One region of the Chelatococcus sp. YT9 genome, then DNA from elsewhere that is predicted to be linked to it. Evidence: riboswitches for the same ligand, from Rfam matches in the RefSeq annotation. Region 1 holds a riboswitch; each other region holds the start of a gene.
What was found. A riboswitch is a leader RNA that binds a small molecule or an ion and turns the genes downstream of it on or off. The one in region 1 is predicted to bind cobalamin.
Positions count from the first base shown of each region.

Region 1 (3,858 bases):
ACCTGAAAACGCCATAGCCGCGTAGATGTAGCCCTTCGGGACATGCGCACCGAAGCCCTCCGCAATCAACGTCATCCCGATCATCAGAAGGAATCCCAGCGCGAGCATGACGACGGTCGGATTATCATGGATGAATGTCGCTAGAGGATTGGCTGCCAGGAGCATGACCGTCACTGCGACGATCACCGCAATGACCATGATCATGACGATATCGGTCATTCCAACGGCTGTGATGATGCTGTCCAGCGAGAAGACAAGATCGAGCAGCAGGATCTGCACGATCGCAGATCCAAACGTCATCGTGGCTTTGGCAGTATCGAATATGTCGCCACTCGGCGTCGGATCGACATTGTGGTGAATCTCCTTCGTCGCTTTCCAGACGAGAAAGAGCCCGCCCGCGATGAGAATAATGTCGCGCCACGAAAATGCGTGCCCGAAAATTGCGAAGACAGGCTGCGTCAGGGTCACAATGATTGCGATCGTGCCGAGCAGCCCAAGCCGGAGGAACAACGCCAGGCCGATCCCGATCCGGCGGGCTCGCGACCGCTGATGCTCGGGCAGCTTATTGGTGAGAATTGAAATGAAGATGAGGTTGTCGATGCCGAGCACCACCTCCATCACAACGAGCGTCACGAGTGCCACCAAGGTCGTTGGATCCGTGATCCAAGAGAAATCCATTCAGTTCTAGTCCTTTCAATTGACGACGAGATGCAGCCCAGCGGCTGAGACATTTTGGATCGCTTGGCGGCCGAGCCTCAATATAGGTGAGCGATACGCCGACGCCAGCGACAGCCTTGACGAGATGCCCACGATCGCGAGGTGACGAGCCGGGCGCGGTGACCGCCCGAGGCCTGCTCGCCAAACATGTCGGGCGTCGAGAACCGCTGTGGCCGCCAACAGCCTCGACATATCTGTTGCACAACCGCCCCTCGATGATACGCGGCTAGCGAGGTGGGATCTCATTGACCCTTTGCGAAGCGTGGTGTAGCCAATGGCAATTGAAACGTTATCACATTACATAAATTGTGGCGGTGGCGTGTTGCGGTCATGGTGCGTCTGTACTACAAGGCATGTGTGTTGGTGCCCCGCCTCGGCGGGGTGAAACGGGAATACGGTGAGCGTCGCAACCTCTGGTTCAAACGCGAAGCCGTAGCTGCCCCCGCAACTGTGAGCGGTAGCAAAGGGCAAGACGCCACTGGCCTCGACTGGCTGGGAAGGCGCCCTAAGCAAGAACCGCAAGCCAGGAGACCGGCCAGCACGACATTGCCAATCCGTCGGTGGGACGGAGGAGGAGGTTTCGTGGCTCATCCAATAGCCATGCCCAAGGCATGGGCGCGATCACCATTGGCGCGTGCGCGGCGCAATCGTCATTCCTGCGCGAATGACTGATCCATGTCTTCGATAGATCATCCGACACACGGGTTCACGGCACGCGAGCCCATGGCTGCGCGCGAGCGTGTCCGGACCGACGCGGCAAAGCTGACGGTCACGGACCTCAATTTCTCGATCGCCCAACGCAAGCTCCTAGATGGCATCATGCTGTCGCTCGCTCCCGGCGAGCGCTTTGGCATTATTGGACCAAACGGCAGCGGCAAATCCACGCTCCTGCGTTGCCTGTATGCCTGGCATCGGCCTGACAGCGGCCAAGTATGCCTGAACGGCCAGGATCTCTTCACGCTGGATGCGACCAAGCGGGCATGCGAAGTTGCCGTACTCGCTCAGCATGCGGAGGCGAGCCTCGGGCTGACCATAGAGGAAGTGGTGGCGCTTGGGCGTCTTCCGCACCGCCGGTTGCCGAAACATGAACGCGCCGATGACGACGACGCAATCGAACGAGCGCTCACGGCCGTTGACATGCTGGCGTGGCGGCAGCGTTCCTTCGCGCCTCTCTCGGGTGGCGAGAAGCAGCGCGTGCTTTTTGCCCGCGCGCTAGCGCAGCAGCCTTCCATCCTTATTCTCGATGAGCCGACGAATCACCTCGATATTCGCCATCAACTGATGGTGCTCGAGGTGGCACGCAGCCAGAACATCACCGTCATCGCAACGTTGCATGATCTCAACATCGCGGCGCGCTGGTGTGATCGCCTGTGCCTGCTCGACCAGGGGCGCATTCGCCGGATCGGGCCTCCCGAGACGGTGCTGGATCCCGTGCTGATCGGCGCTGTCTACGGTGTAGACGTGGAGCGGGATCGTGATCCGCGTACAGGCCACCCACGATTGAGCTTTCACCTTCCGCTCCAGACGTCAGGATCCGTCCTATGATACTGTCATTCAAAACGATGCGGTGGCTTGCCGGCATGGCCGCCATCGGCGTCCTCGCCCTCTCGCACGCACCCTCCTTTGCCTATCCGGTCGAAGTCCAGTCCTGTTTTGACAAGGTGACCTTCGACGCGCCGCCGAAACGGCCAGTTGTCAACGATTTCAACATGGTTCAGACGGTGCTCGACATGGGCCTTATCGACCGTTTCGTCGGCGTTGCAGGTATCGGCGGCGTGAAGAAGGGCGTTGACGATCCTGAAGGCGCACTCGCTGCAAGGCCGCAGTTTTCCGAACGCTATCCGACGATGGAAGCCATTCTCGGCCAGGACGCCGATTTCTACTTCGCCGGCTGGCAATATGGTTTCAGCGAGGCCACGGGCGTCACTCCGCAAAAGCTGGCCGACCTCGGAGTGAAGACCTACGTGCTCTATGAGAGCTGCATTCGCATCGGACCGAGGCCTCCCGTCTCGATGGACACCATGTATGCTGATGTCCTGGCGCTCGGCCGCATCTTCAACGTCGAGGATAAAGCCGAAGCAATGGTGGCGGATTTCCGCAAGCGCGTCGCGGCGGTGACGGAGCGCACGGCCAAGGCTGAGCGGCGGCCGCGCATCATGTATTGCGGCGACTGCAACAGCGACACGCCGCCGCGCTCCATCGGAGCAGAGGGTATGCCGCGTCACCTCTTCAATCTCGCGGGTGGCGAGAATATCTTTGACGATATCAAGGACTCCTATGTTCCCGTGAGCTGGGACGCAGTGGTCGAGCGGGATCCGGAGTGGATCGTGATCTCAAATCCACGCATCCCGCCCGAGCAAAGCATCGCTTATCTGACGTCTGCTCCTGCATTGCGTAATGTCAGCGCAGTAAAAAACCGGAACTTCTTCGTTATGTCCTATCAGGAGCGCTCGCCCTCGACGCGCAACGTTCAGGCGCTCGAGCGCCTGGCCCGCGCGGTCCATCCCGAACTCTTCGACGACTGAACGATGATGGACATGTCCGCGACGGGCGCCGAGCCGGCGGCGCAGCGCACCGATCCGCTTATTCCGCTGATCGTGGGCCTCAGTGCGGCGGCTATCCTCTCCACCATATTGACGGTGGGCATCGGGTCAGTTTCCATTCCGCCGGAGAAAGCGCTCGCTATCGTGCGAGAGGCTTTGCGGCCGACTGGAGAAGCCGCAAACTGGACGCGTGGACAGGAACACATCATTCTTGATCTGCGCATTCCACGGGCGCTACTCGGCGCCATGGTCGGTGCCGGGCTCGGTATCGTTGGGGCGGTGCTACAGAGCATCACCCGCAACCCGCTCGCTGATCCCTATCTTTTCGGGGTGTCGTCGGGCGCTGCGGTCGGTGCCGTCGCCGTTATTCTTTATACAGGCGCCTTTCTCGGAGCCCTTACCTTGCCACTTGCCGCCTTCATGGGTGCGCTCGCCTCGATGGCTGCGGTATTCCTTCTGGCGCGGGAAAGCGGCGGGTTCGGCACCGAGCGTCTGGTCCTCACCGGTGTCGCCGTCCATTTCGTGCTGATGGCGGCGACCAATGTCCTCATCTTTCATGCGAGCGACCGCGGCGCCGAGGGCGCGATCTTCTGGATGA
Region 1 is NZ_JAHBRW010000002.1:1,050,029-1,053,886, forward strand. Features, by position in the region: gene KIO76_RS24855 (TerC family protein) at 1-678, opposite strand, end outside; cobalamin riboswitch at 1,063-1,271, shown strand; gene KIO76_RS24860 (ABC transporter ATP-binding protein) at 1,393-2,262, shown strand; gene KIO76_RS24865 (ABC transporter substrate-binding protein) at 2,259-3,242, shown strand; gene KIO76_RS24870 (FecCD family ABC transporter permease) at 3,255-3,858, shown strand, end outside.

Region 2 (3,858 bases), on a different contig from region 1:
GTTCGACGGCTTCGTCGAACACGCCAAGCGCGTTTCCCCGACCTGCCTCGTCCACCTCGAGCGCAATCGCTACAGCGTGCCGGCCTCCTTCGCCAACCGCCCGGTGAGCCTGCGGGTCTATCCCGACCGGATCGTCGTCGTCGCCGAGGGACAGGTGATCTGCGAGCATCAAAGGGTGTTCGCGCGCTCCCATGATCGCCAGAGCCGGACCGTCTATGACTGGCGCCATTATCTAGCCGTGGTCCAGCGCAAGCCCGGCGCCCTGCGCAACGGCGCCCCCTTCGCCGAGATGCCGCCGGCCTTCCGGTCCCTGCAGCAGCATCTGCTCAAGCGGCCAGGCGGTGACCGCGAGATGGTGGAGATCTTGTCCCTGGTCCTCCAGCATGACGAGCAGGTCGTGCTCGAGGCTGTCGAACTCGCTCTCAAGGCCGGCGTGCCGACCAAGACCCACATCCTCAACCTGCTGCACCGGCTGATCGACGGCACGCCGCTGAGCACGCCACCCATCCTGGCTCCTGCCTCTCTCACGCTGACCACCGAGCCTCAGGCCAATGTGGAACGCTATGACGCCCTGCGTCGAGCCAGGGAGGCACGCCATGCGTCATGATCCGGCCAGCGGAGCCATCGTCATCATGCTGAGAAGCCTCAAGATGCACGGCATGGCGCAAGCCGTCGCCGAACTCACCGAACAGGGGTCTCCCGCCTTCGAGGCTGCCATGCCGATCCTCTCGCAACTCCTGAAGGCCGAGACCGCCGAGCGGGAGGTGCGATCGACCGCCTACCAGCTCAAGGCCGCGCGCTTCCCGGCCTATCGCGACCTCGCCGGCTTCGACTTCACCAGCAGCGAGGTCAACGAGGCGCTCGTGCGCCAGCTCCATCGCTGCGAGTTCCTCGACGACGCGCACAACGTCGTCCTGATCGGAGGGCCGGGCACCGGCAAGACCCACATCGCCACGGCTCTTGGCGTCCACGCCGTCGAGCATCATCACAGGCGGGTCCGCTTCTTCTCCACCGTCGAGCTCGTCAACGCCCTCGAACAGGAAAAGGCTCAGGGCAAAGCCGGTCAGATCGCCGGCCGGCTCGTCCATGCCGATCTCGTCATCCTCGATGAGCTCGGCTACCTGCCGTTCAGCGCCTCCGGCGGCGCCTTGCTGTTCCACTTGCTGAGCAAGCTCTATGAGCGCACCAGCGTGGTCATCACCACCAATCTCAGCTTCTCCGAATGGGCTACCGTCTTCGGCGACGCCAAGATGACCACAGCCTTGCTCGACCGGCTCACCCATCACTGCCATATCCTCGAGACCGGCAATGACAGCTTCCGCTTCAAGAGCAGCTCGGCAAAGCCACCAAAGCCAACCAGGGAGAAGCCGCGAAACTTGACCACCACTTGACCCCAGACCACCATCAGCCCGGGTCACTTCTCAGTGGAAATCCAGGGTCACTTCTCGGCGGAAATCAACAAGGCAGGAAATGCCGGCGCCGCAAAATTGCCCGTCAAAATCTCGATAAAGATATAAACATTTCTTTATGCCCAATTGACTTCCTGCGAGAATTGCAGGAATGTGCGGCTGCCTAGGTTCCCCGGTCGTTGCGTGCAACGCGCTGGGGCTAAGAGGGAAGCCGGTGCCCCGTAACAAGGAATGCCGGCGCTGCCCCCGCAACTGTAAGCGGCGAGCTGATGTCCAGCGTGTCACTGGGGTGAACCCCTGGGAAGACGGACGGAGGCGACGACCCGTGAGCCAGGAGACCTGCCTTGGCGAAATAACGTCCACGGGCGGGGTGTCCCGGTGTGCCGTAGCGGAGGTCGCATAGCGGCCTGACTTGCTATGTGTCCGCTGATCCCTGCCCCAACTCATTGGGGTAAGTCATGTTTCAAACCGCAACTCAAGTCGCCGCCTCTGGCGTACCCCTTGTCGATCGACGGCCGGTCACGATGAGCGCCGATTTTGCGTTCAGCCTTAAGCGCATTCGTTTTGATGAGGATTATCGTCCCTCAGACAATACGCGTATCACCACCAACTTTGCTAACTTGGCCCGAGGGGAGGGCCGCCAGGAGAACCTACGCAACGCCCTGCGGATGATTGACAATCGTTTCAACGCTCTGGCGCATTGGGATAACCCAAAAGGCGATCGTTATTCTGTCGAGCTCGAAATCATTTCAGTTCAGATGAATGTAGGTGCTGAAGGAAACGATGAGCCGTTCCCTCTAATTGAGATGCTGGAGACGAACATCGTCGATCGAGCCAGCAATAAGCGAATCCGGGGTATCCTGGGGAATAATTTTTCCTCTTACGTACGAGATTACGACTTCAGCGTATTGCTATCGGAGCACAATCAGGACCGCCCGGACTTCAGCATACCAGACAATTTTGGCAATCTGCATGGCAACCTGTTCAAAAATTTCATAAACTCAGATGTTTACAACGAGCACTTCCGCAAACCGCCGATCATATGCCTGAGTGTCTCAAGCAGCAAAACATATCGTCGAACTGGGAATCAGCACCCTGTATTGGGTGTCGAGTACGAGCAGGATGAATTGTCTTCGACCGATTTGTACTTCCAGAAAATGGGATTGAACGTTCGCTTTTTCATGCCCCCGGACAGCGTCGCGCCTTTAGCCTTCTATTTCAACGGCGACCTAGTTTGCGATTACACAAATCTTGAGCTAATCAGTACTATCAGCACGATGGAAACGTTCCAAAAGATCTATCGACCTGAGATTTACAATGCTAGTTCCGCAGCAGGGGCCTGCTATCAGCCAAGTCTGAAGTATCAGGATTATTCCGTAACGCGAATTGTCTACGATCGAGAAGAGCGCAGCCGGCTGGCTATTGAGCAAGGCAGGTTTGCCGAAGAGCACTTCATCAAACCGTACAAGACCCTTCTTGAGCGGTGGTCTGCCAATTACGCTCTTTGATTACACGAAACAACAAGGTCGCCTGTCATGAGAACACTGTTGCCCACGTCAACCGCCGGCAGCTTGCCGAAACCCTCCTGGCTCGCTCAGCCTGAGAAGCTTTGGTCGCCCTGGAAACTGCATGGTGAAGACTTGATCGAGGGCAAACGGGATGCCCTCCGTTTGGCTCTGGACGATCAACGACAGGCAGGCATCGATATCGTCAGCGATGGCGAGCAAACGCGCCAGCATTTCGTCACGACGTTCATCGAGCACCTCGACGGTGTTGATTTCGAGAAGCGCGAGACGGTGAGAATTCGCGATCGGTATGATGCGAGCGTCCCGACAGTCGTCGGCGCGGTGTCAAGGCAAAAGCCGGTTTTTGTGGAAGACGCCAAGTTTCTGCGCCAGCAGACCAAGCAGCCTATCAAATGGGCTCTGCCGGGTCCGATGACCATGATCGATACGCTCTATGACAGCCACTATAAAAGCCGCGAAAAACTAGCCTGGGAATTCGCAAAGATCCTCAATGAGGAAGCAAGGGAGTTGGAGGCTGCGGGTGTCGACATCATCCAATTCGACGAGCCCGCATTCAATGTCTTCTTCGACGACGTGAATGCCTGGGGTGTTGCCACCCTGGAAAAGGCTATCGAAGGCCTCAAATGCGAGACCGCCGTCCATATTTGCTATGGTTACGGCATCAAGGCCAACACGGACTGGAAGAAGACTCTGGGGTCGGAGTGGCGGCAATATGAGGAGTCTTTCCCCAAGCTGCAAAAATCCAGTATCGATCTGATCTCGCTGGAATGCCACAACTCGCACGTTCCGATAGATCTCATTGAACTGGTTCGAGGTAAGAAGGTGATGGTGGGGGCCATCGACGTGGCGTCCAATACTATTGAGACCCCGGAAGAAGTCGCCAACACTCTCCGGAAGGCCCTTCAGTTTGTCGATGCCGACAA
Region 2 is NZ_JAHBRW010000003.1:205,711-209,568, reverse strand. Features, by position in the region: partial or broken gene istA (IS21 family transposase) at 1-607, shown strand, start outside; gene istB (IS21-like element helper ATPase IstB) at 597-1,391, shown strand; cobalamin riboswitch at 1,558-1,770, shown strand; gene KIO76_RS30055 (DUF1852 domain-containing protein) at 1,934-2,917, shown strand; gene KIO76_RS30050 (methionine synthase) at 2,945-3,858, shown strand, end outside.
Region 2: it holds a riboswitch for cobalamin, as region 1 does, so the genes downstream of both, KIO76_RS30055 (DUF1852 domain-containing protein) here and KIO76_RS24860 (ABC transporter ATP-binding protein) in region 1, are expected to answer to the same signal.

Region 3 (3,858 bases), on a different contig from region 1:
CAGTTCCTGGCGGTGTGTTGGGGGGCGAGAATGAACGGTCACGCACCACGCAATAACGCTTTCGGGGCTCAAGAACAATCGTGCGTCCGTGCGCGCCTGGAAAACCGTGGCGTGAGTGCCGCGGCCTTGCGGATTTGGTAACCGCAACGCGTGATGGCGATAGACAAGATCGCCGTCGCAGCTTAAGCGGTCCGCATGCTGCGCCGCCTCTACGACTGGACATTGTCGCTTGCCGCAAGCCCTCGCGCTGCCTGGGCGCTGGCGCTCGTCTCTTTCGCCGAAAGCTCGTTCTTTCCGGTTCCCCCGGATGTGCTTCTCGTCCCCATGGCGCTGGCCCGGCCGGACAAGGCCTTCTTTTATGCCGGCGTGTGCACGGTCGCATCGGTCGTCGGCGGCCTGTTCGGCTATGCCATCGGTGCGCTGCTCTATGACACCCTCGGCGCCTGGATCATCCAGGCGTACGGGTATGGCGACAATGTCGAAGCTTTCCGGCAGGCCTATGCCGCCTATGGCGAGTGGATCATCCTGATCAAGGGTCTCACGCCGATCCCCTATAAGCTTGTCACCATCACATCCGGCTTTGCGGGCTATGATCTTTTCTGGTTCACGATACTGTCAATCATCACGCGAGGCCTGCGGTTCTATATTCTCGCCGCGCTGGTCAACCGTTTCGGGGCACCCGCCAAGGAAATCCTGGAGCGCAACCTCGGTCTGGCCGCAATCATCCTGTTTGCCACCATCATCGGCGGTTTCGTGGCTGTCCGCTATATATTCTAGGGGCGCATCGCAGGCGCCTCGCCTCACGAGCGTTCAATGTCCCTTCTCTCGCGTCCGCGCCTCATTGCATTAACGATTCTCGTCATTTGCGTCGCCCTCATCGGCGGCGCCTATTACTTTGAATATGTGCTGGGCCTGATGCCCTGCGAGCTCTGTCTGAAGCAGCGCCAGCCCTACTATCTTGCGATGCCCGTGGCGGCGGCGCTCGCGATCCTCCCCGATGAGCGGCGTGACCGGCTGTTCGGAAGCCTGCGCTGGATCGGCTTCGGCATCCTCGTCATCGCATTCCTCTATAATGCCGGCCTCGGGGTCTACCACAGCGGCGCCGAATGGCATTTGTGGCAGGGCCCCGCGGATTGCACGGGTCCGGTCAGCAACAATGTTGGCCTGAATGATTTCCTCAAGAACTTGCAGACCACCCGCGTCGTGCGCTGTGACGAGGCGGCCTGGCGTTTTCTCGGGGTGTCGCTAGCAGGATGGAGTGCTTTCGCCTCGCTCGGCTTGGCTGTCTTGGCGCTGGCTGGGCTCAGGACAGCGAGGAAGCGTTAACCCTGAGCGTGATCCCGGTCGGCAGCCATATCGCATATATTGACATAATGCGTCGGATACCCCCTATATCTAGTGGTCACGGTCGCTCGATTCGAGCGCGAGAGAGGGAATTCGGACACGGCGTTCGTGCGTCGTGAGGCCGGAGCTGCCCCCGCAACTGTAAGTGGCGAGTCTGCGTCCAACTGACGTCACTGACGCCGCAAGGCGTCGGGAAGGCAGGGCGTGGCCGGAGACCCACAGCCAGGAGACCTGCCGCGACGATTGAGATTGTCCTCGGGCGGGGTGCCCCGGTGGATCGCCAGGGCCAGCGTCGGCGTGACAGCCGAACGTTTTCGCTCGCGCGTCCGCTCGGCCTTTGCCCCCACATCATTGGGGTTTGTTGCCGATGTCCCTGACGACCGAAACCGCAGCCCAACCGTCCCACACGTCCAGGATGGCGATGGAGATGCCCCGCGCTGCCGCGGAGCCGGGCTACAAGCTCATCCGCCGCAACGGTGCCGTGACGCCATTCGACCCGTCCAAGATCGCCATCGCCTTGACCAAGGCCTTCCTCGCCGTCGAGGGATCGGGCGCCGCCGCCTCGCGCCGGGTGCATGACATCGTGGCGGATCTCACCGACCAGATCGTCACTGCGCTGATGCGCCGCGCCGATGCTGGGCGCACCTTTCACATCGAGGATGTGCAGGACCAGGTCGAGCTCGCGCTGATGCGTAGCGAGCACCACAAGGTGGCGCGCGCCTATGTGCTCTATCGCGAGGAGCGGGCGCGCGAGCGGGCTCGCGCCGCCGGTGAGGCGAAGGCGGTGACGCCCGAGCCGCGCCTTCGCATGAAGGGCGCCGACGGCGAGCTCGTGCCGCTCGACGAGGCCTGCCTTGCCGCCATCATCGCGGAAGCCTGCGCCGGCCTCGAAGGCGTGGCGCCGGAGGCAATCCTCGCGGAGGCGCGCCGCAACCTTTACGATGGCATCAGCCGGGACGAGCTGGCGCTCGCGCCGATCCTCGCGGCCCGCACCCTCGTTGAAACCGAGCCGGACTATGCCAAGGTCTCGGCGCGGCTCCTGAACGACAAGCTGCGGCGCGAGGCCCTGAGCTTCGTCTTCGGCCGGACGGAGGAGGCGGCCCAGGCCGAGATGGCCGAGCGCTACCCGAGCTATTTCCATGCCTATGTGAAGACGGGCATCGACAACGAACTGCTCGATCCGGAACTCGCGCGGTTCGACTTGACGCGTCTTGCCGCCGCGCTGAAGCCCGAGCGCGACCTCAATTTCGACTATCTCGGCTTCCAGACGCTCTACGACCGCTATTTCCTGCATGTGCGCGGCACCCGGTTCGAGCTGGCGCAGGCCTTCTTCATGCGCGTCGCCATGGGGGTTGCCCTGCGCGAGGTGGACCGGGAGGAGAAGGCGATCGAATTCTATGATCTCCTCTCATCCTTCCATTTCATGTGCTCGACGCCGACGCTGTTCAATGCCGGCACGCGCCGCTCGCAGCTCGCCTCCTGCTTCCTGACGACGGTGTCGGACGACCTCGACGGCATCTTCAAGGCCATCAAGGACAATGCCCTGCTCGCCAAATATTCCGGTGGTCTCGGCAATGACTGGACGCCGGTGCGCGGCCTCGGTGCCCATATCAAGGGCACCAACGGTGAGAGCCAGGGCGTCGTGCCCTTCCTGAAGGTGGCCAACGACACGGCGATAGCCGTGAACCAGGGCGGCAAGAGGAAGGGCGCGGTCTGCGCCTATCTCGAGACCTGGCACGTGGATATCGAGGAATTCCTCGATCTCAGGAAGAACACCGGCGACGACCGCCGCCGCACCCACGACATGAACACCGCCAACTGGGTGCCGGACCTCTTCATGCAGCGCGTCGAGGCGGACGGCCCGTGGACGCTGTTCTCGCCGGACGAGGTGCCGGACCTGCACGATCTCTACGGGCCAGCCTTCCGCGAGGCTTACGAGGCCTATGAGGCGAAGGCCGCGCGCGGGGAGATGAAGGTGTCCAAGCAGGTCCGGGCGCTTGACCTCTGGCGGCGCATGCTGACCATGCTGTTCGAGACCGGCCATCCCTGGCTCACCTTCAAGGATCCCTGCAACATCCGCTCGCCCCAGGGGCATGTCGGCGTGGTGCATTCCTCGAACCTCTGCACCGAGATCACGCTGAACACCTCCCATGACGAGGTCGCCGTCTGCAATCTCGGCTCCGTCAATCTGGCGGCGCATGTCACGGCCGACGGCCTCGATATGGAGAAGCTGGCGCGCACGGTCAGAACCGCGATGCGCATGCTCGACAATGTCATCGACATCAATTTCTACACGATCCCGGAGGCACGCCGCTCGAACCTGCGCCACCGGCCGGTCGGCCTCGGGCTGATGGGCTTTCAGGATGCCCTGCAGACCCTGCGCGTTCCCTATGGCTCGGACGCGGCGGTTGCCTTCGCGGACGAGAGCATGGAGGCGATCTCCTTCCATGCCATCGCGTCCTCGGTCGATCTGGCAGCCGAGCGCGGCCGCTATTCGTCCTTCGAGGGGTCGCT
Region 3 is NZ_JAHBRW010000001.1:1,704,933-1,708,790, forward strand. Features, by position in the region: gene zapE (cell division protein ZapE) at 1-42, opposite strand, end outside; gene KIO76_RS07625 (YqaA family protein) at 196-777, shown strand; gene KIO76_RS07630 (disulfide bond formation protein B) at 814-1,326, shown strand; cobalamin riboswitch at 1,389-1,597, shown strand; gene KIO76_RS07635 (ribonucleoside-diphosphate reductase subunit alpha) at 1,712-3,858, shown strand, end outside.
Region 3: it holds a riboswitch for cobalamin, as region 1 does, so the genes downstream of both, KIO76_RS07635 (ribonucleoside-diphosphate reductase subunit alpha) here and KIO76_RS24860 (ABC transporter ATP-binding protein) in region 1, are expected to answer to the same signal.

Region 4 (3,858 bases), on a different contig from region 1:
GCCATAGCAGCGGGGATGCTCGCCGACGATACGCCCGTCCTGGCGCAGCTCGACCCGATCGGCATAGGCGCGGATCTCGACGGGACGCCCGACCGCACTCGCGATGACCGAGTACTTGTTGTTGTCGAAGCGCACGAGGCAGGTCTTCGACACCGAGGCTGGCAGTGAGTGGAAACCATCGAACCGCCCCGCGTAAGGCACCAGGCTCGGGCGCTCGGCTTCGAACATCTCCCAGATCGTGCGGTCACGCTGTTCGGGATGGCGGTGAGCCTTGGCGTAGCGGAGCACCTGATCCATCAGCCAGGCGTTCAACTCGTCGTAGTTCTTGACCCGCAGCCGTGGGGCGAAGAAGCGCTCGCGCACGAGCCCGACCTGGTTCTCGACCTGCCCCTTCTCCCAGCCCGAGGCCGGCGTACAGGCGACGGGATCGACCAGGTAATGGCTGCACATCTGCTGGAAGCGGCGATTATAGGCCCGCTCCTTGCCGACGAAGATCGTCTCCACCGCGGTCTTCATGTTGTCGTAGATGCCGCGCGTGCAGGCGCCCTTGAAGAAGGCGAAGGCCCGGTCATGGGCGTCGAAGACCATCTCCTGGCTCTCGCGCGGATAGGCCCGCACGAACAGCATGCGCGAGTGACAAAGCCGGACATGCGCCACCTTCACCTGGGTCGTCGCGCCATTGATGACGACGATCTCGTGGCTCCAGTCGAACTGATAGGCCTCGCCGGGCGCGAAGCTCAAAGGCACATAGGCGTCGGCCGTGACGGCGGATTGCTCGCGGCGCCAGCCTCGCGCATAGCGACGCACGGCATCGTATCCGCCCTCGTAGCCGAGATCCCGCAGTTCTTCGAAGAGCCGGATCAGCGTCAGGCGCTCGCGGGCCGGCTTGCCGTCGTTCGCCATCAGCAGCCGATCCAGCTCAGGGCGCCAGGGTCCAATCTTCGGCTGCGGCTGAACCTTCCGCTCATACTCGAACGACGTCGCACCCGAGCGTAGCACCTTCCGCACCGTGTTCCGGGAGACATGCAGCTCGCGGGCGATCTCCTTGATCGTCTTCCCACGGATCGAAAACTCGCGCCGGATCCGCGCAATCGTATCCACGCCCTTCATCCCCCGCCCGCCCATCCGAAACCAGGACGGGCAGTCTCACCGAAACCGGCTCAAGGGGGTCAAAGTTGGACGCCGATCCCCCGCCTCATGGGGTCAAACTTGCACGCCGAAACACAATCCAGCGCAAGGCGCCAGGCCTCGACTTCGGCTGCAGTTGAACTTTCTGCGCATATTCAAAGGACATCGCGAGCGAACGCAACACCTTCCGAACTGTGTTCCGAGACACATGCAGATGGTGACGCATCTCTTTGATCGACTTTACGGAAACAGGCTTCTACGGCGTGAAATGCACGCCGCACTACGATATGGGCATGGTCATGCTCATTCAGGTCGGTACCGAAGAACCCTCCTCAGCTGCCTTGCCGTAAGGAATGCCAAAAGATGCGGCGAAACGCTTTGGGCAGATCATTGAACGCGCCAGAAAAGCTTCGGCGAAGTAAGTTCGTGTCAGCTTGAAGGACGTCCCGCGACGTAGAGATATAAACAATTCTTTATATAACGTTGACTTCCCTCTCCCGGCATCTCAAGATGCCCATGCCATGGTTCCCTGACATGCCGGCTGCGGCGCGTCGGGGCTAAGAGGGAAGCCGGTGAAATGCCGGCGCTGCCCCCGCAACTGTAAGCGGCGAGCCGATGCCCACGATGTCACTTAGGCGATAGCCTTGGGAAGACGGGTGGAGGCGACGACCTGCGAGCCAGGAGACCTGCCGTGGCGAACAACGTCCACGGGCGGGGTGTCCCGGTGGTGCGCTCGACGGCTCGCCCGGATCTCTGTTCGGCCGGGCGATCGTCCCGCGTCCGCTCTGGCCTTTGCCCCCAAACTTTTGGGGTTAAGCCTATGTCTCAACTATCATCCGTTGCCGTCGCGACGCTCGGCACGCCGCGCATCGGTCCGCGCCGCGAACTCAAGATCGCGCTTGAGAATTTCTGGTCCGGCAAGTCCAACGAGAAGGCACTTCTGGAAGCCGCCGCAGCTCTGCGCGCGGCCAACTGGGCGCGCCAGAAATCCCAGGGGATCACGGTCATTCCCTCCAATGACTTTTCCTTCTACGATCAGGTACTCGACACCAGCGTGATGGTCGGCGCCATCCCCGCGGCCTATGGCTGGACGGGCGGACCAGTATCGCTTGCGACCTATTTCGCGATGGCGCGCGGGTCGCAGGGTGATGAGCAACGTAACGCCTGCGGCCATAGCCACCACGATCATGGCGCGTCCCACGGCGTGCCGGCACAGGAAATGACGAAGTGGTTCGACACCAACTATCATTACATGGTGCCAGAATTCGAAGCCGGGCAGCGCTTCGAACTCGCCTCGCTCAAGGCGGTCGATGAATACCGCGAGGCAAAGTCCCTCGGCTTCGAGACCCGTCCGGTCCTGCTCGGCCCCGTCACCTTCCTGCGCCTCGGCAAGGCAAAGGATCCGTCCTTCGACCCGCTGACGCTTCTGGGTGATCTGCTGCCGGTCTATGTCGATGTCCTGCGCCGGCTTGCCGCCAATGGCGCGACATGGGTCCAGATCGACGAGCCCTGCCTGGTGCTCGATCTCGACGAACCCGCGCGCGAGGCGCTGCGTCGCACCTATGCGCTGTTCGCCCATGCCTTGCCGGATCTGAAAATCATGCTCGCCACCTATTTCGGCGGCATCGGCGATAACCTGGACACCGCGCTCTCGCTGCCCGTCGCGGGCCTCCATATCGATCTGGTGCGTGCGCCGGAGCAGCGCGATGCTGTTCTCGCCAAGGCGCCGCGTGGCATCGTCCTGTCACTAGGTGTCGTCGATGGCCGCAATATCTGGCGCACGGATCTCGAGAAAATCCTTTCCCGCGTGGCGCCCGTCGCCGCCAAGCGCGGCACCGACCATGTCCAGATCGCGCCATCCTGCTCGCTGCTGCACAGCCCGATCGACCTCGAACTGGAAACGAACCTCGATTCCGAAGTGAAGGGCTGGCTCGCCTTCGCCGTGCAGAAGATGGGTGAACTGGCGACACTCGGCCGCGCGCTCACGGAGGGACGCGACAGCGTCAAGGACGCTCTTTCCGCCTCGACGGCAGCCGTCGCCGCCCGCAAGGCTTCTCCCAAAGTCAACGCCGCGATCGTCGCCGGGCGCTTGGCGGCCGTGACGGAAGCCTTCGTCCGCCGCAAGAACGCCTTCCCGAGCCGGGCTCGGCTGCAGCGCGAGCGCTTCAACCTTCCCGCCTTCCCCACCACGACCATCGGCTCCTTCCCGCAAACCCCGGAGGTCCGCAAGGCACGCGCCGCCCATGACAAGGGGCAACTCGACGCGACCGACTATGAAGCCTTCCTGCGCGAGGAAACGGCGCGCGCCGTGCGCTGGCAGGAGGAGATCGGTCTCGACGTGCTTGTTCACGGCGAATTCGAGCGCAACGACATGGTCCAGTATTTCGGCGAGCAGCTCGCGGGCTTCGCCTTCACGCGCCATGGCTGGGTGCAGAGTTATGGTTCGCGTTGCGTGCGCCCGCCGATCCTTTACGGCGACGTCTCGCGCCCGAAGCCGATGACCGTGGAATGGTGGCGCTATGCCCAGTCGCTGACCACGAAGCCCATGAAGGCGATGCTGACCGGGCCGGTGACGATCCTCAACTGGTCCTTCATCCGCGACGACATCCCACGCAGCGATGCGGCCAGGCAGATCGCGCTCGCCATCCGTGATGAGGTGCTTGATCTGGAGCAGGCGGGCGCCGCCATGATCCAGATCGACGAGGCGGCTCTGCGTGAGGGCTTGCCGCT
Region 4 is NZ_JAHBRW010000003.1:171,286-175,143, forward strand. Features, by position in the region: gene istA (IS21 family transposase) at 1-1,110, opposite strand, end outside; gene KIO76_RS29895 (hypothetical protein) at 1,392-1,478, shown strand; cobalamin riboswitch at 1,634-1,836, shown strand; gene metE (5-methyltetrahydropteroyltriglutamate--homocysteine S-methyltransferase) at 1,949-3,858, shown strand, end outside.
Region 4: it holds a riboswitch for cobalamin, as region 1 does, so the genes downstream of both, metE (5-methyltetrahydropteroyltriglutamate--homocysteine S-methyltransferase) here and KIO76_RS24860 (ABC transporter ATP-binding protein) in region 1, are expected to answer to the same signal.